Regions from separate parts of the Marinomonas maritima genome, predicted to be linked through region 4. Evidence: predicted binding sites of a transcription regulator. Region 4 holds the regulator's gene; each other region holds the start of a gene.
What was found. Region 4 encodes PhoB, which activates phosphate uptake and scavenging genes when phosphate is short. Its sites were predicted from a motif close to TGTCATANNNNTGTCANA; they were not measured.
Positions count from the first base shown of each region.

Region 1: M3I01_RS12135 (inorganic phosphate transporter) is a predicted target of PhoB. The motif match lies at 3,935-3,952, and genes of this name have one in related genera.
Region 2: M3I01_RS01195 (phosphatase PAP2 family protein) is a predicted target of PhoB. The motif match lies at 2,434-2,451, and genes of this name have one in related genera.
Region 3: M3I01_RS14730 (choice-of-anchor I family protein) is a predicted target of PhoB. The motif match lies at 3,160-3,177, and genes of this name have one in related genera.

Region 1 covers NZ_JAMZEG020000003.1:13,725-20,034, reverse strand. Annotated here, with positions in the region: gene exaC (acetaldehyde dehydrogenase ExaC) at 164-1,681, shown strand; gene M3I01_RS12145 (hypothetical protein) at 2,037-2,162, opposite strand; gene M3I01_RS12140 (L-serine ammonia-lyase) at 2,499-3,881, shown strand; gene M3I01_RS12135 (inorganic phosphate transporter) at 4,217-5,791, shown strand; gene M3I01_RS12130 (hypothetical protein) at 5,925-6,310, shown strand, end outside.
Region 2 covers NZ_JAMZEG020000001.1:223,913-230,222, reverse strand. Annotated here, with positions in the region: gene eptA (phosphoethanolamine transferase EptA) at 1-947, opposite strand, end outside; gene M3I01_RS01195 (phosphatase PAP2 family protein) at 1,510-2,373, opposite strand; gene M3I01_RS01190 (ATP-binding protein) at 2,680-4,053, opposite strand; gene M3I01_RS01185 (response regulator transcription factor) at 4,046-4,783, opposite strand; gene M3I01_RS01180 (cache domain-containing protein) at 4,909-6,252, opposite strand.
Region 3 covers NZ_JAMZEG020000003.1:514,893-521,202, reverse strand. Annotated here, with positions in the region: gene ppnN (nucleotide 5'-monophosphate nucleosidase PpnN) at 1-280, shown strand, start outside; gene glsB (glutaminase B) at 353-1,264, opposite strand; gene M3I01_RS14730 (choice-of-anchor I family protein) at 1,428-3,110, opposite strand; gene nudC (NAD(+) diphosphatase) at 3,223-4,026, opposite strand; gene tdh (L-threonine 3-dehydrogenase) at 4,099-5,124, opposite strand; gene M3I01_RS14715 (glycine C-acetyltransferase) at 5,124-6,310, opposite strand, start outside.
Region 4 covers NZ_JAMZEG020000004.1:413,153-419,462, reverse strand. Annotated here, with positions in the region: gene M3I01_RS17090 (response regulator) at 1-750, shown strand, start outside; gene phoR (phosphate regulon sensor histidine kinase PhoR) at 803-2,146, opposite strand; gene phoB (phosphate regulon transcriptional regulator PhoB) at 2,143-2,838, opposite strand; gene ubiA (4-hydroxybenzoate octaprenyltransferase) at 2,923-3,777, opposite strand; gene M3I01_RS17070 (chorismate--pyruvate lyase family protein) at 3,774-4,334, opposite strand; gene M3I01_RS17065 (HDOD domain-containing protein) at 4,341-5,609, opposite strand; gene M3I01_RS17060 (amino acid ABC transporter ATP-binding protein) at 5,706-6,310, opposite strand, start outside.

The sequences.
Region 1 (6,310 bases), on a different contig from region 4:
CTCTTGACTGGTTATGGGTCAATACAAATACATCAATAGAAATGGATCGCTAGACAAGTTTCATGGACTGACAGGCAAGTTTTATTTTCGCTTTGTTTCTACTCTTACTACCAAGGTTAAAAATAAAGCCTGAAATAAAAACAACAATAATGGAGACGATTTTATGATCTATGCCCAACCTGGTAGTAATGGCAGCCTGATTACATTTGAAGCTGAGTACGGTAATTTTATCGGAGGCGAGTGGGTGGCTCCGGTAAAAGGTCAGTATTTTGATAATATTAGTCCCGTCAATGGCGAAGTGTTTTGCCGAATTCCTCGTTCTACAGAGGAAGATATCAATCTTGCGCTTGATGCAGCGCATGCTGCTCGTGTGGGGTGGGGTAAAACGTCGGTTACTAATCGCTCTAACATTTTGTTAAAAATAGCCGACCGAATCGAACAACATCTAGAAGCCCTTGCTGTCGCAGAAACATGGGACAACGGCAAAGCGATTCGAGAAACATTAAACGCAGACATTCCTTTGGCGGCCGATCATTTTCGTTACTTTGCAGGGTGCTTGAGAGCGCAAGAAGGCAGCACAGCTGAATTAGATGAACATACAGTGGCTTATCATTTTCACGAACCATTGGGTGTTGTCGGTCAAATTATTCCTTGGAATTTTCCAATCTTGATGGCGGCGTGGAAATTGGCGCCTGCACTAGCGGCGGGTAACTGCGTGGTGCTAAAACCAGCAGAACAAACACCGGCGTCTATTCTTGAATTGGTTAAAGTCATTCAAGACTTGCTACCACCTGGCGTGTTAAATATTGTAAATGGCTATGGGAAAGAGGCGGGGCAAGCGCTCGCAAGCAGCAAACGTATTGCTAAAATTGCCTTTACTGGATCGACTCCTGTCGGCTCACATATTTTGAAATGCGCGGCTGAAAATATCATTCCTTCTTCTGTTGAGTTAGGTGGTAAGTCTCCTAATATCTATTTTGCCGATGTGATGAAGCAAGAAGACGCTTTTATCAGTAAATGTGTTGAAGGTTTAGTGCTGGCTTTCTTTAACCAAGGAGAAGTTTGTACTTGCCCATCTCGTGCATTGGTTCATGAGTCTATTTATGACGAGTTTATGGCGTTGGTGATCGAGCGCACTAAAACCATTAAGCGCGGAAACCCATTGGATACTGACGTACAAGTCGGGGCTCAGGCGTCGAAAGAGCAATTCGATAAAATACTGAGTTACATTGATATTGGTAAAAAAGAAGGCGCAGAGTTACTGATAGGTGGTGGTGTTGAGTCGATTGATGGTTTGAATCAAGGGTTCTATGTCCAGCCAACATTGTTTAAAGGCTCTAACGACATGCGTATTTTTCAAGAAGAAATTTTTGGTCCTGTTGTTAGTGTCACAACTTTTAAAGATGAAGCAGAGGCGCTTGCCATTGCAAACGACAGTGAGTTTGGCCTAGGAGCGGGAGTGTGGACGCGAGACACAAATCTTGCTTATCGTATGGGGCGCAACCTAGAGGCAGGCCGTGTATGGATGAATTGCTATCACCAGTATCCTGCTCATTCCGCTTTTGGTGGTTATAAAAAATCCGGTGTGGGTCGTGAAACACATAAAATGGCGCTAGAGCATTATCAGCAAACGAAGAACATGCTAATTAGCTATGATGTCAATCCTCTAGGTTTCTTCTAACCTGTTTATTTGAGCATTGAGCTGAATCCCTCTGACAATAAAACCCCCATTGACGATTTCGTTAATGGGGGTTTTTCTATTTGGCTATTTTGAACCTCTTAGTGGATCTTTTACGATCCTTGAACTTAATAATCTCACCAGATCTTAAACGCTTTTGATAAGACAAGTGTTCTCTTTTAGTAATCGGCATTAATAAGCACAAGCTGACAATATTACCAAGGCAATTGAGTGGCCAATACTACAAGATTGAGTGAATCCAAAATACACAGTGAAAGACGGTGGCGCCGGTTACTAACCATAGGGCAATCCATGGAAAGCTCGTTCCAGGAAGAGGAGCAAAGATGAGACAAATAAATCAGCCCATTACATTGCCGAAAATTTCATTCACTACCGCATCAATCCCTTCTGCATGAGTCGATGAGCTCAAGCTTAATAAAAGTAATGCAGCGGTCACGCTAAATAGATAAGTGTAATTTTTCATAGTGACGCTCCTCAGCTGACAACGGTAATAGGCTAAGCTTTAAAGATAGGCTATTTTTATTCTTTAAAAAGAGATGCAGAAGTTTAGTTGCGAAGCCTTTGTGGATGTCTGATTTTAGTCATTTTAAGTTTCTATTTGATTCTTACGTTGCTTGTGTATTTATCTTATCGCGCCATAAAGCTGCCTAATTTTGTATTAATGCTTCAATATTATGAAAAATACTTGTTTCCGATTGGAAACTTTATCTCTTAAGTGATAATTTCGTTTGTTAGTACTATCGTATTTTTGTATTTTGATCGTCGTACGGGTGAAAGCCTGATGACAGAGGAAAAGGTTATGGCAATCAGTTTATTTGATCTGTTTAAAGTGGGCATTGGACCGTCAAGTTCTCATACTGTTGGCCCTATGGTGGCAGCAAATCAATTTGCTCACCAATTACAAGATCGACATTTATTATCGAAAGTAACTCGCTTAAAAGTGGATCTATATGGTTCGCTTGGTGCCACAGGCAAAGGCCATGGCACTGGAACGGCTGTATTAATGGGGCTTGAAGATGAACTGCCAGAGTCCATTGATCCAAGCGGTGTGAGTGAGCGCGTTAAGCAAATAGAGAGTCTGTCGCAGCTGAATCTATTAGCTCAACAAACTATCAATATTGATGTTGCCACAGACATTATTTATCACCGTATTGATCGCTTGGATTTTCATGCGAATGGTATGGTTCTAGTGGCTTTTGATGTTGACGGTCAAGCTATTCATCAAGCGACATTTTATTCTGTTGGTGGTGGTTTTATTGTCCAAGAAGATGAACATGGGAATGTGGCGTTAGTTGAAGATACTACTGAACTCCCTCATGTTTTTCATGATGCCGAAACGCTCATTCAGCTTTGCCGAACACAAGACAAGAGCATTGCGCAGATTATGATGGAAAATGAAAAATATTGGAGAACAGAGGAAGAGATTAAACAGGGAATTCTTTCAATCTGGTCTGCAATGAAAGCCTGTGTACAGCAAGGAATTCGCAATGAAGGTATTTTACCTGGTGGTCTGAAGGTAAAGCGAAGAGCAGCAAGTTTGTATAGGGATTTAACCAGTAAAACGCGTATGGATATGATTACACCGTCACTAGGAGCAATGGACTGGGTGAATCTTTATGCTTTGGCGGTAAATGAAGAAAATGCCGCCGGTGGTCGAGTGGTAACCGCTCCCACAAATGGCGCAGCAGGTATTATTCCTGCAGTTTTACATTATTACTGGGAGTTTTGTCCTCGTTCTAGCGAAGAGGGAATTATTGATTTCTTCCTTACGGCCGCGGCTATTGGATTTTTGTTTAAAGAGAATGCCTCTATTTCTGGTGCTGAAGTTGGTTGTCAGGGGGAGGTCGGATCGGCTTGCGCTATGGCGGCGGCTGGTTTGGCAGCCGCTACAGGGGGCTCTCCTGAGCAAATAGAAAATGCCGCAGAAATTGGTATGGAGCATAATTTAGGATTAACGTGTGACCCTATTGGAGGGTTAGTGCAGGTACCTTGTATTGAACGTAATGCCATGGGGTCCATGAAAGCCATTAACTCTGCCAGTATGGCGCTTCGGGGAGATGGAACGCACTACGTTTCTCTAGATAAGGTGATTCGTACTATGCGCGATACAGGACGAGATATGAATGATAAATACAAAGAAACATCGCGCGGTGGACTAGCGGTTAATGTGATTGAGTGTTAATTATTCTGTATTTATTGCTCTATGTTAATAGTGTGTTGTTTGGATATTTAAACTGTAACAAAACCGTCATATTTCTGTAGTATATTTCTATTCAGTGCCTTGTTAAGGCACTTTTTTTGTTCTTTTTTGAGTCGTCGCTATCAATGATTTTAGGGGTTTTTATCTAAAGACTCGCAGTGTAGAATGACGCGAAATTTACATTTTATCAAAATGTAACGGGATGAATTGAGAGCCGAATTAATTTGAGATGCTAGGATCAGCATGGCGTTGTTAATGTCGAGTCCCCTTAACTAACAACGGTTTGGTATAGATTAATTATAGAAAGAAGAGCCCGTATGGATCTTACAAATAGCCCGAAAGAAGAATCCACTTTATTGAGTGGACATGAGTTTGTTCGTGTATTAATCGCTTTAGCGTTTGTGTTAGCCGCCGGTTTTTATGCATCATCTAATGGTGTGGGGGTTTCTAATCTGTCCATTTTAGCCATAGCAGCGGCAATAGGCGCTTACATGGCGGTAAATATTGGTGCCAATGATGTCGCCAATAATGTGGGGCCAGCGGTAGGGTCTAAAGCGTTGTCTATGACAGGTGCAATTTTAATTGCAGCTATTTTTGAAGCGGCTGGTGCTTTGATTGCTGGTGGTACGGTTGTTGGAACCATTAAGAACGGTATTATAAACCCGAACTCAATAGGCGATACTGAAACCTTTATATGGGTCATGATGGCGGCTTTACTTGCGGGTGCAATTTGGCTTAATTTAGCCACATATCTCGGCGCACCGGTTTCGACAACACACTCTATTGTTGGTGGTGTTTTAGGTGCTGGTATTGCTGCGGGTGGTTTGGATATTGCGAACTGGGATAAATTGATTGCTATTGTTGCAAGTTGGGTTATCTCGCCTGTGTTGGGTGGCGTCATTGCGGCTTTGTTTTTGATGTACATCAAACGTTCAGTTACCTACAAAAGTGACATGATTGAATCGGCCAAGAAAGTTGTTCCTTTGCTTGTTGCATTCATGGTTTGGGCGTTTTCTACTTACCTGATTCTGAAAGGTTTGAAGAAAATTTGGCAATTAGATTTTGTTACTGCGGGTCTTATTGCGCTTGCGATTGCATTGACTGTTTATTTCATTGTTCGACCTATGGTAGAAAAAGCCGCGTCGTCGTTGGAAAATAACAAAGATGCGGTGAATAGTTTGTTCACCCTTCCTCTTATTGTGTCTGCGGCGTTGTTAAGTTTTGCGCATGGTGCGAATGATGTGGCCAATGCCATCGGACCTCTTGCAGCGATTAACGACGCTTTGATGACAGGGGCTGTGTCTAGTAAGGCGTCTATCCCTCTTTGGATCATGGTAGTGGGGGGGTTGGGTATTGCAGTCGGTCTTGCTTTGTTTGGCCCTAAGCTGATTAAGACGGTCGGGTCTGAAATTACAGAGTTAGACAAAACTCGAGCATTTTGTGTTGCCATGGCCGCCGCTATTACCGTTATTATTGCGTCTCAGCTTGGTTTACCTGTGAGTTCTACGCATATTGCTGTTGGTGGTATTTTTGGCGTAGGCTTTTTACGTGAGTATTTAAAACTGTCTTACGAGAAGAAGTTGGCAGCGATTACTTCTCATTCTGAGTCAGCGGGTCTTAATGGACAGCAGACTCAAGAGTTTGTTAAAAGGTTCAAGTTAGCCGATGTAGAAGAGAAGCGCAGCATTTTGAAAGAGTTGAAAGCAGCGCAATCGTCTTCACCTATTTCTTCTTCAGAGCGTAAAGGGTTGAAGAAAGCCACGAAGAAAGAATTAGTTAAACGTTCTGCTCTATTACGTATTGCAGCAGCGTGGGTAATTACTGTTCCTGCTTCCGCTTTACTGGCCGCTATGATTTTTTATATGTTACTTGGATTTTCGATCGCTCGATAAATAAGTTAAGCGATATACAAAAAAAGATCAGATTCTCTGGTCTTTTTTTGTATTCATAGCGTCGTCAGTGTTATATAAAAGTATGTTACTTATTTGTTTTTAAAGAAAGTCAGTGTTAGACGGTTGTTAAGTAGTGAAATCAAATATGTTTGTTTTAGCTTTAGTTGTTTTATTGGTTTTGTGCTGCTTGCTTCCTGCTTTTTTCCGATGGAAAAAACATCGAAAAGCGCTAAGGGAAAGACTACTTTCTCGTTTATCGAGTCGAAGTGAACGATTGCTTTACTCTTTAGAGATGATATCCGATCGCTATCTAACGAAAGAGACCAACGTTTTTTTCTTGGAATATTTACTTTATGTGATTGGACAGCTAAAAAATGCTAATTATCAGTCAAAGTTTGTGTCAAAACAGGGTTTTTTAGTAGATTGTTTGACTGAATTAAAGTCAGGACGACAACAAGTGACTAGGGATCGTGTAGGGAGCCAAGAGCAATTTGATCAAGTTTGTGATGCGCTTCAGTA
Region 2 (6,310 bases), on a different contig from region 4:
TGAGAAAACATACATGGCACAGAGACCGCCGTGGCGGTGCCACAAGAAGATGCATTGGAAAAATTAACTATATTTTGTTTTTCTAGGTTGGGGTTCGTTTTTCGCTCATAGCCATTGAGTGAAAAATTCGCCGCTCGGGCGGCTTCACCTACCACTAAGACGGTTAAATTAGGGTGACCATTAGCCGATGCTATGGTGGATTTTTTAGCATCCAAAGCAATGGCTTGTAACGGAATGTTTTCTGCACTCAGCGTTCGGGAGGTATAACTGGCCGTCGCATAAATAAAATTAACTGGATTCACCAAATGCCGAACATAGCGGTTATTGCGAAAAAAAGAAGCATAGTCTTGATAAAAAATGGCAGCAATAATACTAATAATCAATACACTAACGACAACGTTGATGAGCCTACTCACCAACTCTCTTGGCAACGAGTTTTGCTTAATTTTAATTTGCCACACTATGATGGACGGCACGATTCCTAAAAAAACGATATAAGCAATAAGCTTCACTGACAACAGCTCAGTCGCTTCAGTCATATCGGTTTCCAGTGTATTTTGCACCATATCCCGATCAATCATTATGCCGTAAGTATCCATAAAATAACTGGCACCAGCCGCCAGCATTAAAACAAGAATAACAAGCGGTTTTTGCAGATAACGAAACGCGGTAGCGACTAACAGGATGTTAATCACTGTCACTAAAAAAACAAAAAATGACAGATAAAAACCAACATTCCATAATGAAAACGGGTAAGGCAGGCTGAGTACGTTATCCCACAGTGACAGGTTATAAAACAACACCAACGTTAACGCTAAAAAAAAGCTAAAGGCGCTGGTGCTTAAGGTGATTTTTGTCGGTAATTTTAATCCGGCTAAGAACAACGTTCGTATGAAATTGGCCACAAGGTAAAATAGCTGAGTGACATATTTATAACTGCTTAACATATTTCTTCTCTGAATTGATTTTAGTGAGTAGAAATATGTCTGATTTATCGCCTTGGTTCTGTCGTATGAATGTCCTTTTATTGTCATCGCTATGTCGTCATTACTTTAGACAGTTAATATCTGAATCTTGCTATGAGTACGCAATAAGGCCGACAAGTTTGCAGAATGAGGACGTTTTATGAGCCCTCATCGAAAAAGGTTGTCCCGCAAAAGGGGTCAAGTGATATAAATGCTCAAACTGCCTTTTAAGACAAACCGACGACAAAGCCTGTATGAGCTGATATCGAAAATTAGATACTATGGATTTGGTGCTAAAGTCGGCATTACTGTGACAAAAAAAACCTTAAATGGCTTTTGGCGGAGAGGACAAAAACATACATGACGCTTTTTACCTGAAAAACTATTATTCAGGCTCGACTAGTTAAATAGCGTCTACAGAGAAAGCCCCAGTGACAGTCCTTAGGAAACGAGGCTGACTTACCCTATTTTTTTCATGTGAGTATTGTGATGAGAATCTGAGCTCAGACAATAAAGACCTTTTATTGTGCCAAAAAAGCCTGTATTACCATACAAAACTGACACTGACTCCCACACTATCATCACTCATAATAGGCAGAATAGAATAATAAGATTTTTCGTTATTGGTCGAGTTCGTCTCATGTATCGCATCCATTACTTCATAGGCAAAATACCAACCTAGAAGTGACTGAGAAGCATAGTGCGCTTCGTCATTAACCCGAGACCACGCGGTGAGACCTGATGCAAAATAAGCAAAATACTTCATATAAACATTATCTGTATTCCTTGCTACTGCTAAAAATGGCACAGCTCCAACAAACGCATGTCCACTCACGCCATTGCTGTCATTAAACGGTCGCCAATTTGATCCATCCCTTTCTTTCGGTCTAGATGCGCCAGAGATATGCTGGGTAGACAAAACAAGTGGTAAACCCAAGGTATACGCCCTCGCGACGTCAGATCCCCAACCACCAATTTGAGAGTTAGAATCAAAGTTTATTAATTGGCTAGCAAGAATTGATAAAGGCAGAAGGTACATACCTTCACCAGCATATTTAACAGTTTTAGAAAAACTGTCTGTTCTCTCAGAACGAACGTCTTCTTGATACCAGTCATGAATTTCCTGATCAAGATTAGTATTCGCTGTGATTCCAGCCAGTGCACCAACTCCCGCTATTCGAGTAAGATGATCAAGCCTATAAAAATTAGTATAGTCATTTAATACTTTATCTTTAAACGGAAGAACCTCATACGCCAGAGTATTATTAGATGAAAGGACTAAACAACCAAGAATACTAGTGCTTACAGTAAGCTTTTTCAGGCATTGCAAAACAGCCAATGATATTTCACGAGTACGACTTACCGCAATGAGGAATAGCTGATTAACATTCTTATAACAGGCTGACATATATCTTCTCTGCATTTATTAAATTGAAGAAGAAATATGTCTGATTCACTGCCTTAGTGATGTCGTATGAATGTCCTTTTATTGTGGGGCACTGTCAGCGTTATGTACGGGGAAAACGATAGCCGAAAGCCTTCTCCTGATAGGTTCCATCAAAGGTTGGAGAACAATTTAGGACGATTTTTTCAAGTTGAAAGGAACAATAGAAGCGGCCGTCAAGCCTTATAGAAATGCACTTAAAGTAGAAAAAATAAACGCCGTTTGATGTTGATAAAATCCCTAATAACCCACATCAACAGCGACCAAAATCTAAACTACTGGCCAAGTTACTAACATTCTGGCACCACCATAATCACTACGATGAATACTCACCTTGCCACTGTGCTGACGAGCTATCTGCGCAACAATAGCCAAACCTAAGCCATACCCTCCCGTCTCTTTATTACGGCTCACGTCCAGTCGAGTAAAAGGTTCAAACAAATGCACGCCATGCCCTTCAGGTATACCAGGGCCATCATCATCAACCCATAGTTTATATTGCAGATTGTCTATACTGGCACCAATCACGATGGTGGTTTTAGTGTATTTATCAGCGTTACTCACTAGATTACGTAATAACCGAGACATCAGCTGAGGCTCCATTGCCATCAACACTCCCTTAGTCGGCAAGCTTAAACGTATTTCTGTATTAATTTCTGTTACGAGATAATCTTGCTGTTTCAATAGCCAGTTTGAAATATCGACCTTTTCGAGCTTAAGAAGTGGCTCCGCGTTCTCCAGTTTCGTATAACTCAGCAACTCATGAACCATTTGGTCCATATCATCTATGTCAGCATTCATGCCCAATAAATATAGGTTTCTCAAGTTTTCATCGGATGTATCCGCAATCATTTCTAATTGAAATCTAAGACGACCAATAGGAGAGCGTAATTCATGTGAAACCGCATTTATTAGATTCTTTTGACTTTCAAATAATCGCTTTAATCGTTCTGCCATCACATTAAATGTCTTACTTAGATTGCCCAGAGCTAACATCCCCTCCGGCGCTCGAACATTAAATTCTCCCTGACTAAATGTGTTCGCCGTACGCTCAAGCTTGACTAATCGATATTGCAAACCTAATACCCAAAATATGGCAAACCCCACAAAAGCAAATAACGGAAAGTATTTGAAAGCCATGCTTAAGGGCGTAGCGGTTTCAATCTCTCCCATTGGGCCAATTTCAACGACCATATTAGGCGCAATAAGCTGAAAGTGAACATCTAAAGGGAAAAAAGGCCAAACAGGCAGCCCTTGCTCGATGTCATTGAGATATTTTTCAGACAGTGTTAACTGATCAAAAGGAACGACTTTTACTGGGAGATTGGACGTCGCATTGAGGCGCTCTAACAACATGTCCAATTGCTCTCTGGTCTGAGTTGGGTATAGCGCTTTAATGAGGCCAACCACTGATTCATAGTCATGAATTTGATCTTCGAGGATTTCCTCATGATAGAGGCTATTAAACAGCATTTCGTTACCTTCAGTACAAACGAAAAACAGAACAATTAATGCCAAATACATACTAATAAACTGTTTAAGCAAGGGCTTACCAAAAAAATGTGATTGCGTTGGTACTAGCTTAACTGTTTTTGATGGTGTGACACTGTCACTACTCTGCATTGAATTGTCGTCTTTAATCATTAGTCTGCCACTGATCAGTAATAAAAAGATAACCTTTACCGCGCACGGTAATTATCCTACGGGGTAATCCATTCACATCACCCAGTTTTTTTCTTAGTGACACAATTTTGTTATCAATAGAACGGTCCAACCCATCATATTCAATTCCACGTAACGACTGACTTATGTCATCTCGTGACACTGGCTGTTCAGGATTGTTAGCAAGCAGCCACAATAACTCAAACTCGGTTTCCGTTAATTTGATTGACTCGCCCGCCAATTCCACTTGCCTACGACCGAAATTGATTTTAAGACGACCAAAAGTCAGTTGATCACGAACTTGAGTAACAAGTTGGTCTGAAGTGTCTGAACTCTCTTCATAGCGACGCAACAAAACTCGAACCCTTGCCAACAGCACGCGAGGATGAATGGGTTTATTAACAAAGTCATCCGCCCCCATCTCTAACGCAGCGACCTGATCCATATCATCACCACTGGCTGTCAATATTAATAACGCACCTTGGTACCAGGCTTGTAGCTTTCTACAAACGGTTAAACCATCGACATTAGGTAACATTAAATCGAGGATAATAAGCTGAGGAAGCAACTCTGACGCCAATTCCAGCCCTTTTTGACCGTCTTTGGCATGAGTAACGGCAAAACCGTGCTGACTCAAATAGCTTGTTATTAGCTCGGCAAGTTTAAGGTCATCTTCAATAAGTAAAATGCTATAAAGCGGTTCGTTATTCATACAGTTTTATCAGTTCGTGGCTAAATATTATGATGGATGACAATAAACTATTACAAACGTTCAGTAAAAGACGATATCGCTCAACAGCCCACCCAACCACATCATACGTCACAACGTGACGCAGGTTAGATAGGCAGTACGGCATAAATTCGCGTCCCTTTGCCTTTTTGAGACTCAATAGAAAAGCTGCCACCAATCAGCTCTAATCGCTCTCGCATATTAATGAAGCCAATACCCGAAGAAGGTTCTGAACTTGCTACGATACCTTTACCATCGTCTTTACACTCAAATTCGAGTTGTTTACCTGCCTGCCAAAAATTGAGTAAAACCCGCCTAGCCTGTGCGTGCTTTTCAATATTGGTCAACGCTTCCTGAGTCAGTCGATAGATACTAATTTCGATTTCATCGGGTATCTCGGTAGTCACTTGAAAATGATAGTCGACATGAATACCTGTACGCTCCAAAAACTGATCAATCAGGGCTTTTAACGCCGTGTCTAAGCCTAAATCATCCAATAATGTAGGGCGTAAATTATGAGAAATTTGTCGCACTTCTTTGATGGTTTGACCAATCAAATCACTGGCTTTATCCAGTTCCAATTGAACAATGGTTTCATCGTGCTCCCGTTTTAATTTGTTACCCGCTAACTCAATACGAAACTTACAACTCACCAACAACTGATTGATACCGTCATGCAGTTCACGAGAAAACCCTCGCCTTTCACTCACTTGCAAACGCATAAAGCGCTGAGCCAATTCTTTGAGTCGGGAGTCTGCCAGTTTATGTTCGTGAAGATTAATCGCCAAGCCCAGTAAAATCACCAAAATAACCGTAATCACCACGACCACCATCACGCTAAAAAAGCTGTGTTGGATATTGTCATTCATAGTGGCTTGGGTTTTCGCCAGTTCAGCGTAAATATCATCTAAGTACAAACCGGTTCCCATCATCCAATCCCAACGGTCAATGGCGATGACATAGCCCAGCTTATCTTCTTGCTTCATCAATGGGGGTTTTTCCCAAATGTACCGATGATAACCACCACCCGCTTGGGCGGCGTGGATTAAACCTTGTATCAAATAATTCCCTGAACGATCCTGAAAGTCCCAAAGGTTTTTACCGACAAAATCCGGCTGCGTCGGATGTACTAAATTGACGCCGGACATTTCGTAGGCAAAGAAATAGCCATCGTCTTCATAACTTAAATTGGCGAGAATTTTTTTTACCTGAGATTGCGCTTCAGCTTCGTCCAACAAGTCGTTTTCTAACACTGGTCGAATCGCCGACATGGCAATATTTACGTGATTTTTCAGCGCTTGTTTCTTAGCATTCACTAAGTTGAACTCATAAATAGACAACTCTTGTGAGGCCAAATCACGGGCAGACTGTAACCCTAGATACGTAATGATCGCCGTAGCAACAATGAGGGGTGCAATGGCAAGTAAGATGATTTTACTTTTTAAACCCACAGGAGAGACCTTTTTTATTGTGTTTACATTGACTGCATCAAACGCTGACACAGCCATT
Region 3 (6,310 bases), on a different contig from region 4:
TGAGCCAACGCATGCAAAAGTGCGTGAGTTGAATCTAACTTTTAATCAAGAAACGCATCTATTGGCAGCAGATTTACGTCGTGCGTTTTCGTCTATCGTAGCGGGTAACGTGAAAGCGCAAGGCGTAGCGTATATTAAAGAGTTTGGCCCGTTCGAGATTCATGGCGATAAAGCCCTGTTGACTAAACTAGATGCCTTGTTGCAAGCTTTTGTACTTCAACAACGAATGAAGCTTCCTGGTAGCGAGTATGTGCCTTGCTATAAAGTGATCACCGATTAGAACTATTTTAGTTAATAAATGAAAAAGGCCTCTCATGAGGCCTTTTTAGTCTCTGAATATGAAATCTGCTCACTAGCCAAATACGGACCAACCGTTGCTTTCGGATAGCGCTTCCAGTGCGGCCATTCCCGCTAATGAATTGCCTGATTCATTCAGCTCTGGTGACCAAACACAGATAGAAAATCGATTTGGTACTATGGCTATAATGCCACCGCCAACGCCACTCTTTCCCGGCAAACCCACACGATAGGCAAAATTTCCTGCTTCGTCATAGAGCCCGCTGGTGGCGAGTAAACCATTGACTTGAGTGGTTTCACGGCGAGTGAGTACTTGTTCACCAGAATGGTGTGAGTAGCCCTTATTGGCTAAAAAGCTAAAGGCTTTCGCAAGATCAATGCAGTTCATGCGCATGGCGCAGTTATCAAAGTAGTTGTGCAATACTGCTTCTACATCGTTTTCGAAATTACCGAATGCTTGCATCAAATACGCCATAGACGCGTTGCGTGCGCGAAACTCGTACTCTGAGTTGGAAACGACTTTATCGGAACGTAATTTAGAATTTCCTGCTAGGCGGCGAATAAATTCTCGCATAGCGTAATGTGGAGATGCAAAGCGTGAATGGTTCATATCGCTGACGACAAGTGCGCCCGCATTAATGAAGGGGTTACGTGGAATGCCCTTCTCATACTCTAACTGCACCAGTGAGTTGAAGGGATTGCCAGATGGCTCTCTACCGACTCTCTCCCACATATCTTCACCATAATGTTTCATGGCAAGGGTTAAGCTAAAGATTTTTGAGATACTTTGAATGGAGAAGTTCTTCTTGGCTTGACCTGTGTGGTAAAGCTTTCCGTCATTACTGTAGATGGCAATGCCGAATTGATTGGGGTCAATGTTTGCAAGCGCCGGTATGTAGTCGGCGACTTTCCCTAAGCCAATTAATGGTCTCACTTTTTTTTCAATTGAGCGAAGTAATTCTTCCACGTTGTTCCCAGTGTCATTTTAGGGGGGTGAATAAGCGATGAAAGCGAATTCAATTTGCTGGCTAGTATAGAGACAGTAAGATGAAATCCCTAGTAGAATTTCGGCTTATATTAAACGTAAAACGCCCCCAAAAAGGGGGCTGAAATACTGAGTTCAAGATTTTTTATTTACTGGGTGAAATGCCATAAACGGAGGTGGTTCCGCTTACTTCATTGCCAACAATCAATAATGCCTGCCCGCTTGGGCTGTCTTCTTTTGAAACAAAAGCCATGCCTTCAGGCCCAAGGTCGCCTGCTGCAGAGGTATCTACTTTGGCGTCGAAATCTCGGCTGGTTAAATACTGAATAAACTGACTTTTCTTGGGTACGGTAATGTCATACACCATGATACCGCCCACGCGTTCAAGGCCGATAAAAGCGTAAGTGCGACCGTCGATTTGACCTACGGTTAAGGCTTCAGGCTCTGGTCCTTTGTCATCACTGCGTGCATCTGTTTTGTTTGAGTCGTTTGAAGCATTGAAGCCTTTTTCGCCCAATGCTTTTGCGGTAATGCGTTCGAAATCACTGCCACTATCAAATACTTGCTCGCCAGTGTCGCCGCTCCAAATGGAAAAAGAACGCGCACCGTAGCCATACAGTTGTGTGTAGGTACAGTTATTCGGTGTGCCTTTTGTGAGTTTGCAATCTTGCGCGCCTAGCGTACTGGTAAATTTCATGCGACCAAGGTTTTTCGGATCGTCTAGTTTGCCTTCGATCTCGTGTTTTAGCGGACTGGTTAGGGCGAGACGGCTGTTTAGCTCGTCGGCTAGCTCTTTCACACGGTATTCCTCGCTGAAGCCTTTGTAGTCTCTTGAATCGCCTTCGTTTGCTGTTACTAAGTAGGTTTTACCTGATACGGTGTAAGAGGCGATGGTGTCAGGTTGGTATAGCCCTAATACTGGCCAGTTTTGCAGTTGAATGGTTTTATCCTTGTCGCTGACGTCTAGTTCGTTGCCCGTTTGGTTATAGTCTTTTGTGCCTAATGCCCAAATAGTGGATACCGACTTTTTCATCAGATCGATTTTGGCGATACCGTTGTTTTCTTGCAATGACACAAAGGCATAGCGGTTGTCTTTAGAAACCGTGACATATTCTGGCTCTAAGTCTTGAGCAACACTGGCATTAGGGCCGAAAATACGCAGTCCGTCAGGTCGTTCTGACGCGCGAGAACCGCCGTTGTTGAAATCACGAAACGTCACTTGAGTGACATCGCTTTGCGTTAATGTCGTGATGTCATTGGGTAAGGTAATGATGCTTACGCTGCCTTCTGGGTCGACGGTGTATTCATCATTAGGCTCGCCTTCGTTGGCAACAATCACCTGTTTGCCATCGTGCGAGAAGGTCACCATGTCTGGTAGTGCGCCGACTTTTACGGCAGTGATAAAGGCATGGTCATTGATGTTATAAAAAGCGATATAGCCCATGTATTGTTTTGGCTTGGCTTCAATGGCAGCGGCCATGATGCCGCTATGGACACTAACGCTATTGGCAGCGCCAAGGGATAAACCGGTTAACGCGGCCACGTCTGCACTGACATCAAGCGTTTTGATTTTGTATGGTGCAGTGGGATTGCTCATGGACAGCACATCGACTTTGCCCGAATTGGCGTTTATTACAAAGGTTTCTTGCGTTTTAGCATCGTATGCCACTATTTCTGCCGCGCTGCCATCAAAAATGCCTGACTCATAACGACCGAGGAAACTTAATTCGATGGAAGTCGTGGCGCCAGCTTGTTCATTATTAGACGTGGCGCAGCCACCAAGTAATGCCACGGTGGCACATAAAGGTAACGCAATGGGTAAACGCATGGTTTTTCTCCGGAGGGATAAAATGAGTGCGGCTACAGTAACGGCTAATTATGACAATAATATGGCAAGCAGCGGTAAGTATTTACTTACTTACTGCTGCTTTATTTATGAACTATTTTTTATTGTTAATATGCGCAATATGATGCGTGATTAGTTGTCCTGAAATGGTCGCGCTGTTGGGTATGTGAGGTAAGTTGTCGATGTGGTACCAATCTGCCTCATCAATTTCTCCTGGCGCGGGAGTGATTTCACCAGCAACGTAATCCGCAAAAAAGCCGACCATAAGTTGATGAGGAAAAGACCAAGGTTGACTGTCTACATAGCGAATGTTGGTGATTTCAAGTCCTACTTCTTCGCGCACTTCACGTGCCACAGCTTGCTCTAATGTTTCACCCGCTTCGACAAACCCCGCAATATTACTGAATTTACCTTTGGGTGCGTGCAGTCCACGGGCCAGTAAAATATGGTCGTCTTTACAGATTGATACAATGATGCAAGGCGAAATTCGTGGGTAATGACGCAAATTGCACGTCGGGCAAATCTTAGTGTGTTCCGCTATGTGTTTTTCTTGCATGGGTGTTCCGCATCGTCCACAAAATTGATGGTCTCTGTCCCACGTTGATAATTGATGAGCGCGACTTAATAGAAGGTAATGGTCCTGATCTTGTAAGAAGAGCAGTTCTCTTAGGCCTATTTCCGAAAAGCCTTTTGGTACGGATTCAAAACGGCAAACAAAGACATCTTGGCCCTGCCACTGTCCACAGTAAATGGCGCTCATTTTCGAGTTTGGCTGAAAGTGTGTGAAAGGTATTAAAAAAAGATTGTCTTGTTCAACCAGTACTTGATTACGATGTAGCAACACATAGAGTGCGTCTTGATGGGGGAGCGGGTGTGTTTGAGTACCAATTTCTAACATGTTCTTGCTCTGTTTGCGTCTAAAAGAATTACGCTAACGCGATCATCTTCTAGGCGCAATAACCTAGCGGATTTAATTCCAATCCAAGATCACTTTGCCAGATTGGCCTGACGCCATAGTCTCAAAGCCTTTTTGGAATTCGTCCACATTAAAGCGGTGCGTAATAATGGGGCTGATGTCTAAACCAGATTGCAACATAGCGACCATTTTGTACCAAGTTTCGTACATTTCACGTCCATAGATACCTTTAATGATCAGGCCTTTAAAAATGACTTGGTTCCAATCTATGAGCGTGTCTTTTGCTGGAATGCCGAGCATGGCAATTTTTCCGCCATGATTCATATTTTCTAACATAGAGCGAAATGCTTGATCATTGCCGGACATTTCCAATCCAACATCAAAGCCTTCGTGCATTCCTATTTCATTCATGACGTCTTTCAAAGATTCTTTGCTAACGTTTACCGTTCGAGTGGCGCCCATTTTTTTCGCAAGCTCTAGGCGAAAATCATTTACATCGGTAATCACCACATTGCGAGCACCAACATGCTTTGCAATGGCGGCGGCCATGGCGCCAATGGGGCCTGCGCCGGTGATTAAGACATCTTCACCGATCAAATCAAAAGATAGGGCGGTATGAGTCGCATTTCCAAACGGGTCGAAGATTGCCGCCATTTCATCACTGATGTTGTCAGGAATTTTGTAGGCATTGCTGGCGGGAATGACTAAATATTCGGCAAACGCGCCAGTACGGTTCACGCCAACGCCCAATGTTTTACGGCAAAGGTGGCGACGTCCTGCACGACAGTTTCGACAGTGGCCACAGGTAATATGGCCTTCGCCTGAGACGCGATCGCCGATTTTGAACCCTGATACTTCTGGGCCAATCTCGGTGATTTCACCAACAAACTCATGACCGACGGTCATGGGTACAGGGATGGTATTTTGTGCCCAGTCGTCCCAATGATAAATATGCATGTCTGTTCCGCAAATAGCGGTTTTGCGTATTTTGATAACAACATCATTGTGGCCGCATTCTGGTTGGGCTACTTCTGTCATCCAAATGCCTTTTTCGGCATGAAGCTTAGCAAGCGTTTTCATTATTTTATTCCTTCAATAATACCCATTTTGCGACCGACTTTCGCAAAAGCAGTAATGGCTTGATCGAGTTGTTCCGTTGTTAGTGAAGCTGACATTTGTGTTCGAATTCTAGCTTTTCCCATCGGCACAACGGGATAAGCAAATCCGGTGACAAAAATCTCTTCTATATATAGCGCATTTGCCATCTCTTGAGCGAGTGTTGCGTCTCCTAATATAACGGGAATGATTGGGTGGTCACCAGGTACTAGGTTAAAGCCTAAGTCACTCATCTTGGTACGAAAATATTGGCTGTTGTTTTTTAGCTGCTGACGAGCTGCATCCCCTTTTTGAAGTGATTCAAGAATTTTTATGCTGGTGGCGGTAATAACAGGCGCCAAGGAATTAGAAAACAAATAGGGGCGAGAGCGTTGACGCAACCAATCAACGATGTTTTTAGAGGCACTGGTATAGCCCCCTGATGCGCCCCCAAGGGCTTTTCCTAATGTACCAGTAATAATGTCGATTCGGCCTAGTACGCCACAATATTCATGGCTTCCACGGCCATTCTCACCTAAGAAACCAACTGCGTGGGAGTCATCTACCATGACCAGCGCATCGTATTTGTCCGCAAGGTCGCAGATGGATTTTAGATCCGCAATAATGCCGTCCATGGAAAAAACACCATCAGTGACGATGAGCTTGGTTTTAGCCCCCTCTTTGTCGGCCTGTTGAAGATTTGCCTCGAGCTCTTTCATGTCATTGTTAGCATAGCGATAGCGCTTTGCTTTGCATAAGCGAATACCGTCAATGATGCTGGCGTGGTTCAGTGCGTCACTGATAATCGCATCTTCTTTTCCTAGGAGTGTTTCAAACAGTCCGGTATTGGCATCAAAGCAAGATGAGTACAGGATGGTGTCTTCCATCTGTAGGAAGTTACTGAGGCTTTTTTCCAGCTCGGTGTGAATACTTTGAGTGCCGCAAATAAAACGGACAGAGGCCATACCATAGCCATAATCGTCTAGTGCTTTATGTGCCGCTGTTGTTACTTCGCTGTCATTCGCTAGCCCAAGATAATTGTTTGCACATAAGTTGATTAACGGGCGATTGTCTGCTGTCGTAATTTGACTGGCTTGAGGTGTAATAAGAGGGCGCTCTTGTTTGTAGAGGCCTTGTTGTTTAAGCGTTTGTAGTTGTGTGTCGAGTTGCG
Region 4 (6,310 bases):
GAAGAAGCGGTGAATGGTCGTAAAGCTCAGCAAATGCTGACGAAAGCACAGTTTGATATGGTGTTATGTGACTGGGAAATGCCTGAAATGACAGGTGTCGAGTTACTTAAATGGTGTCGAGAACAACCAAAATATAAAAAAGAAGATGTCCCTTTTGTGATGATTACCAGCCGTGGTGATAAAAGCCATGTGGTGGAAGCGGTTCAGTCGGGTGTGACGGATTATCTGGGTAAACCATTTTCGAGCGAGCAGTTAGTTAATAAAGTGATATCTGCTGCGAAAAAGCACAACCTTGATGGTAAATTGTCTTCACAAAAACCACGTGATTCTAATGCCCCTGGTGGCGTTAGCTCTGCATCATTGGATGTATTGATGGGGGCTGGAAAATCCGCGCCAGTGCAAGCGACGAAGTTTATAAACCCTGATGCTCCTGTCGCGTCGGTGAAAGATGTCAAAATCCCTACATTGGTACGATTTGAAGCCAAGCAGTTCCGTTGTATGATTGTCCAGTTTAGTAAGACCGAAGCGACCATGTTCATTAAAAGCGACGATGTGGTGCCACAGGTGCTGGGGCAAGCGGTATTAGATTTGGAATTTGGCGGAAAGATAAATAGGCTTAACTACTACATACAATCGGTTGCCACGACAGAGAAAAAACACGATTCCACGTTTTTGACTGTGATATTGAGTTTGATCGATCAAGACAGTGAGAAAGAAGCGTTTATAAAGCAGTTATTTGACAGTTTATAACCCCACCCTAACCCTTGTATCTCTCCCCTTAATAAGGGGAGGGGGTCATATTTTATTCTTGAGCATTTGAAGGTATTTCATTGTGGGATGTGATGGCGGGAATATTGTCCGTGCGTGTTCTACTGGCGGGAAAATGACAGGAAAAAGTGCTTCCTTGACCGGGCTCACTGCGTATTTGCAGTTTGGCGTCATGGTGTAATAAAACATGTTTTACGATTGCCAATCCAAGACCCGTGCCGCCTGTCTTTGATCCTCGACCCTTATCCACTCTGAAAAAACGCTCTGTTAAGCGTGGAATGTATCTTGGATCGATACCTAGTCCAGAATCTTTGACTGAAAAAACGCCGTTGAATTCACTCGATTCCCACTTAATCGTGATATCGCCGCCATCCGGTGAATATTTAATGGCATTGACGATAAGGTTCGAGAAGGCACTGTATAGCTCTTTATAGGAGCCGTACAGACGGGCTTCCTCAGGGATATTGACTATCAGCGTATGCTTTGCGTTCAAGATGGCTTCTGTGGCGTTGGTAACGGACTGTACTAAGTCTGAGACCCTGTGCCACTGGTTTTCTTCGCGCTTGTCGTCGCTTTCTAAACGAGACAACAGTAAGAGATCTTCAATCAGTTGCTCCATCCGTTCAGATTGCTCAGACATATTCACAATGCCTTTCTGCATGCTTTTCGGCAGACTGTCTTTAAACATGTCGAGCGTTTCTAAATAGCCTTTTATGACGGTGAGTGGCGTTTTTAATTCATGGGAGGCGTTGGCAACAAAGTCTTTGCGCATTTGTTCCAGTAAATGTAAGCGGGTCACGTCACGTACAAAAATCAGGTGATCGTTCTTATCGTACAAAGTGGTTTGAATTTCCAAATAGACGCCGTCTTTCGCTGGAGATTTGATAATCAAGGGTTCGCCAAATCGCTTTTGGCTGAAATAACGGAAAAACTCAGGACTACGGACAATATTAGTGATTACTTGGCCGCGATCTACTGGGCGCATCAGGCCAAGAAAGTGTGCTGCAGAGTTATTCCACCACTCTAAATTGCCTTGGTTGTCGGCCATGATAACGCCTTCTTTTAAGGCGGTTGTGGAGCTTTCTATTCGCGTTAGTGCTTGGCGCATACGGCGCTTGGACTTGCGCTGTTTTTTATGCAAACGATATACGGCATCAAAGACTTCGCCCCAAATGCCGCTGGCTTCTGGTGGCGCTGCGCGACCAGAATGGCGTAACCAATAATGAAATTGATACAGTTGATACAGCTGCCAGTATAAAGACCCCAATACGTACAGCAGTAAAACACCTAACAATTGCCCAATAATAAGGCCTATCACAACACAAGCCGCGAGACCTGCTAACCAAGTAATAATGGTGTTTCGCCAAATCGTTTTCATAGGGGCCTTTTTGCTGAGAAGCGGTAGCCAGTACCTCGTACTGTTTGTATCAAGGAATCGTGAGTGCTACCAATGGCTTTTCGTAAGCGACGTATATGAACATCAACCGTACGCTCTTCAACGTAGACATTGCCACCCCATACTTGATCCAACAGCTGAGCTCTTGAATAAGCACGTTCTTGGTGGGTCATCAAAAATTTTAATAAGCGATACTCTGTTGGCCCCATTTCTAATGGGCGAGTACCAATAGTGACTCGTTGGCTGATCGGATCAAGGATCAAGCCTTCTATTTCGATAGGCTCATCAACGCCTTGAGGTGTCGCTCGTCGTAATACAGCCTTGAGTCGCGCAACCAGCTCACGTGGTGAGAAAGGTTTGGTGATGTAGTCATCAGCACCTACTTCTAGACCTTGGATTTTATTGTCTTCTTCACTTTTTGCGGTCAGCATAATGACTGGAATTTCAGCGGTTGTGCTGTCTTTTTTGAGTCGGCGAGTCAGTTCAATACCGCTACCACCAGGCATCATCCAATCGACCAAAATAAGATCTGGTCGATGATCGACAATGATTTCATGGGCTTGCTGAATGTTTTCAGCTTCTAAATATTCGTAGCCCGCCATTTCGAGTGCTATAGCGATCATTTCGCGTATAGACGACTCGTCATCAATAATTAATACTTTTTTACCGGTCACAGGATTTATCCTCATCTCAGGAACGGTTTCATTAAAGCGGCCTAATGTGACAGTTTGGTTAAAATGTCACAACTTTGCCATATATTACAAAAAATAGTTTACTGTTAGGCCGATGAAAACACAGAAGCCAACGCGATTATTGTCTAAAAAAGAGCGAAAACAGGCTTGTCTATCGCGATTTTTTGCTTGTTTAAACTGCAAATAAAAGAGTACTACACAAACTAGCAAAGACACAAAATAGGGCCAACTCAGTCCTGCGAGTAAGCCAATCCATGTTAATAAGGACAGGGTTAACCCTTGCAAACAAAGAATGACGAACAAGTCGTATTCTGCAAATAATATAGCAGTAGATTTCACGCCAATTTTGAGGTCATCTGGACGATCAGTTATTGCATAATACGTATCGTATGCAATCGTCCAAAAGCAGTTTGCTACGAATAACATCCATAATTCTGGGTTGGTTAAATCACCGCCTTGCGCACTGTATGCCATAGGGATAGCCCAAGAAAAAGCCAATCCAAGAAAAAGTTGTGGCAGATGAGTGTATCGCTTCATAAAAGGGTACAGAGCAGCCAGCCCTAAGCCGACGAATGACAGCAATATGGTCTGTAAATCGGTAAACAGTACCAAAATAAAACTCAGTACGCAGAGTGCGGAAAAGAGTAAAAGGGCTTCTTTTTCTGACACACGACCAGAGGGTAAAGGCCGATTCTTTGTGCGATCAACGCTTCCATCGACTTTTCTATCGGCGTAATCATTGATTACACAACCCGCTGAACGCATGCTAAAAACGCCCAATATAAAAATGATGAGCAGATGCCACTCAGGCATGCCATCAGCGGCAAGCCATAATGCCCACAACGTCGGCCACATTAATAAAAATGAACCAATAGGGCGGTTAAATCTCGTTAATTCTGCGTAATTTTTTAGTTTACTCATAAAAATCCAAACAGCGGTTTTAGGTGGTTAATATCATCGAAGAAGGCTTCGTTCACTAATATGCCGGGTCCAAACTGATGAAATACAGAGCGTCTTGCCCATAAAGCACTTTGTTGATTGGGAAACATGCTTTTTGGCAATTGCGTTATTTCAATGCCGCTTCGAGTCAATGCTCGATGTTGAAAAAGATAGCCGCCTAAGGGCTTGTCTTTTAGATGCTTTACTTGACGCCAATGGCCTCGTAGAGATTTGGCTGGGATAATTGAGCGAGCATATATGACGGCCTTACCATCCACCTTAAGCAGTACGGTGCGAATTCGAGCCGCCTCCCTTGGGCGTAACTTGAGACACTTTCGCTCTCGAGCTGTTGGTGCCCCCCAAGCGTCCTCTATGACGTGAACCGTTAATGTGCCGAGGCTTTGTAGTTTTGCGGTCAAAGAATCGTGAGTGACCAACCAAGGCCAGAGTGTTTTAGGCACTTTAACTTTATTGATCCGATGAACAGGTGCCCATCGATAATCAAATTGCTGGGCGGCAGAGGGGTTCATTAATGTCATAAGAGGTTAAGCATTCATTTTATTAATCAAAGCGACCATTTTATGCAGCTCTGTAGATTTTTGATAAACCGCATCACGGCACGCTTCGGCCTCTTCTAGTGTCAGGCCTATTTCCTGCAGAACGGATGGCTCAATGATCCCTTCATTGCGTAACTGGAATGAGACATACAGCAGTTTTGCTAAAATGGCATGTTCGCCGTAATAGTGTGGTTTTTTGCTGTATCGGATGGCGGTCCAAATATTGTCAGGCAAGCTCCAGTAACGCAATAACCAAGAACCTAATTGTTCTTTGGTAAAGTGCAGTATCTGCATTTCAATCAGCTCAGAAGGCAAATGCGCGTTCGCTTCTTGATACCGAGACAGGATAGAAAAATGTGGTGGTAGAATAGTGCTTATGGCCAAATAACCAAAATTATGTAGCAACCCCGCAAGGTAGGCGTGACCGATTTTTGGGCGACTTTTGTTTGGCATGGCTTTGACCAAGGACTCCACAAGCACGGCATTAGAGACAGAGTCGAGCCAAAAGTCTTCGTAGTGACGTGGACCGTCTTCGGGCGCTTGAAATGCATTTCCCATCGAAAGCCCAAGCGCTAGATTCATTACCATATCAAAGCCTAGGACTCGAATAATAGCGTCCTCTACTGATTCTATGTCGCCTGGAGCACCATAATAGGGTGATGACGCCCAACTGACGACTTGTGCCGCTAGGCTTGGGTCAAGAGCGATGACCTCACATAGTTCATTGGTTCCCGCCTTTGTGTCAGATGATAAGCGAATAATTCTATGTGAAGACGCCGGTAAAGGAGGGATTTCTAATGTTTCTTCTAACCGCTGTTTAAGCCTAATAGATTGAAAGCGTCCGAGTGCTTGAAGAATCTGTTCCTCATCGTCTTCATGATTGTCTACGGGGCGTTTTATTAGTTGCGTACTAATGGAAATGTTTTCGAAGCGGTTTAATGGGCCAGAGAACATACTCTCTAATTCTGCCGATGTCGTATCGCGATAGAACCCATTCACTTTTGTTCGAATTGACACAGAAGCTTCTTTGAGAATATTGGCTTCTAATATAGTCGTTATACTGTTGGGTTTGATGAGAGGGTCGCCCGAACTGTGATAGTTGGTAACGGGCTCAAAACGCCGCTTAGTTATTCGTGATACCGCAGCAATATCGAGCATATTGCTATCAGGAAAAATAACCTGCAATCGACCTGTGTGATCAGCTAAATGCACAACCCGTAATTTTTTGTTTGGCTGAAGGTCTCGAGACGGTTCCATTCAATTCCTTGTAAAACAATGGTTAAGCTGCAGAAATAAAAAAGCCCCTAACAGGGGCTTTTGTCAATATAACAGATTTTAAAACCAAGTAACTATTTAGTGATTTAGAATTTGGCTTAAAAACATTTGTGTGCGGTCATGTTGCGGGTTATCAAAGAATTGATGTGGCTCATTTGCCTCAACAATTTCCCCTGCGTCCATGAAGACAACACGGTCGGCAACGGTTTTCGCAAAGCCCATTTCATGTGTTACACATATCATGGTCATGCCTTCTTCCGCTAACTGAACCATAACATCCAGTACTTCTTTGATCATTTCTGGATCAAGTGCTGACGTAGGTTCATCAAACAACATGATGCGAGGCTGCATACAAAGACCGCGAGCAATCGCCACACGCTGTTGTTGACCACCAGATAACTGACCAGGATATTTCAATGCTTGGTTGGCGATTTTGACGCGTTCCAAGTAATGCATCGCCATTTCTTCAGCTTCTTTTTTAGGTGTTTTACGAACCCAAATTGGTGCTAGCGTTAGGTTTTCCAGAATCGACAAGTGTGGAAATAGGTTGAAATGCTGAAAAACCATGCCCACATCCTTACGGATTGCTTCAATGTTTTTCAGATTGTTGTTCATTTCAACACCATCAACCAGAATCGAACCTTTTTGGTGCTCTTCTAAACGGTTGACGCAACGTATCATTG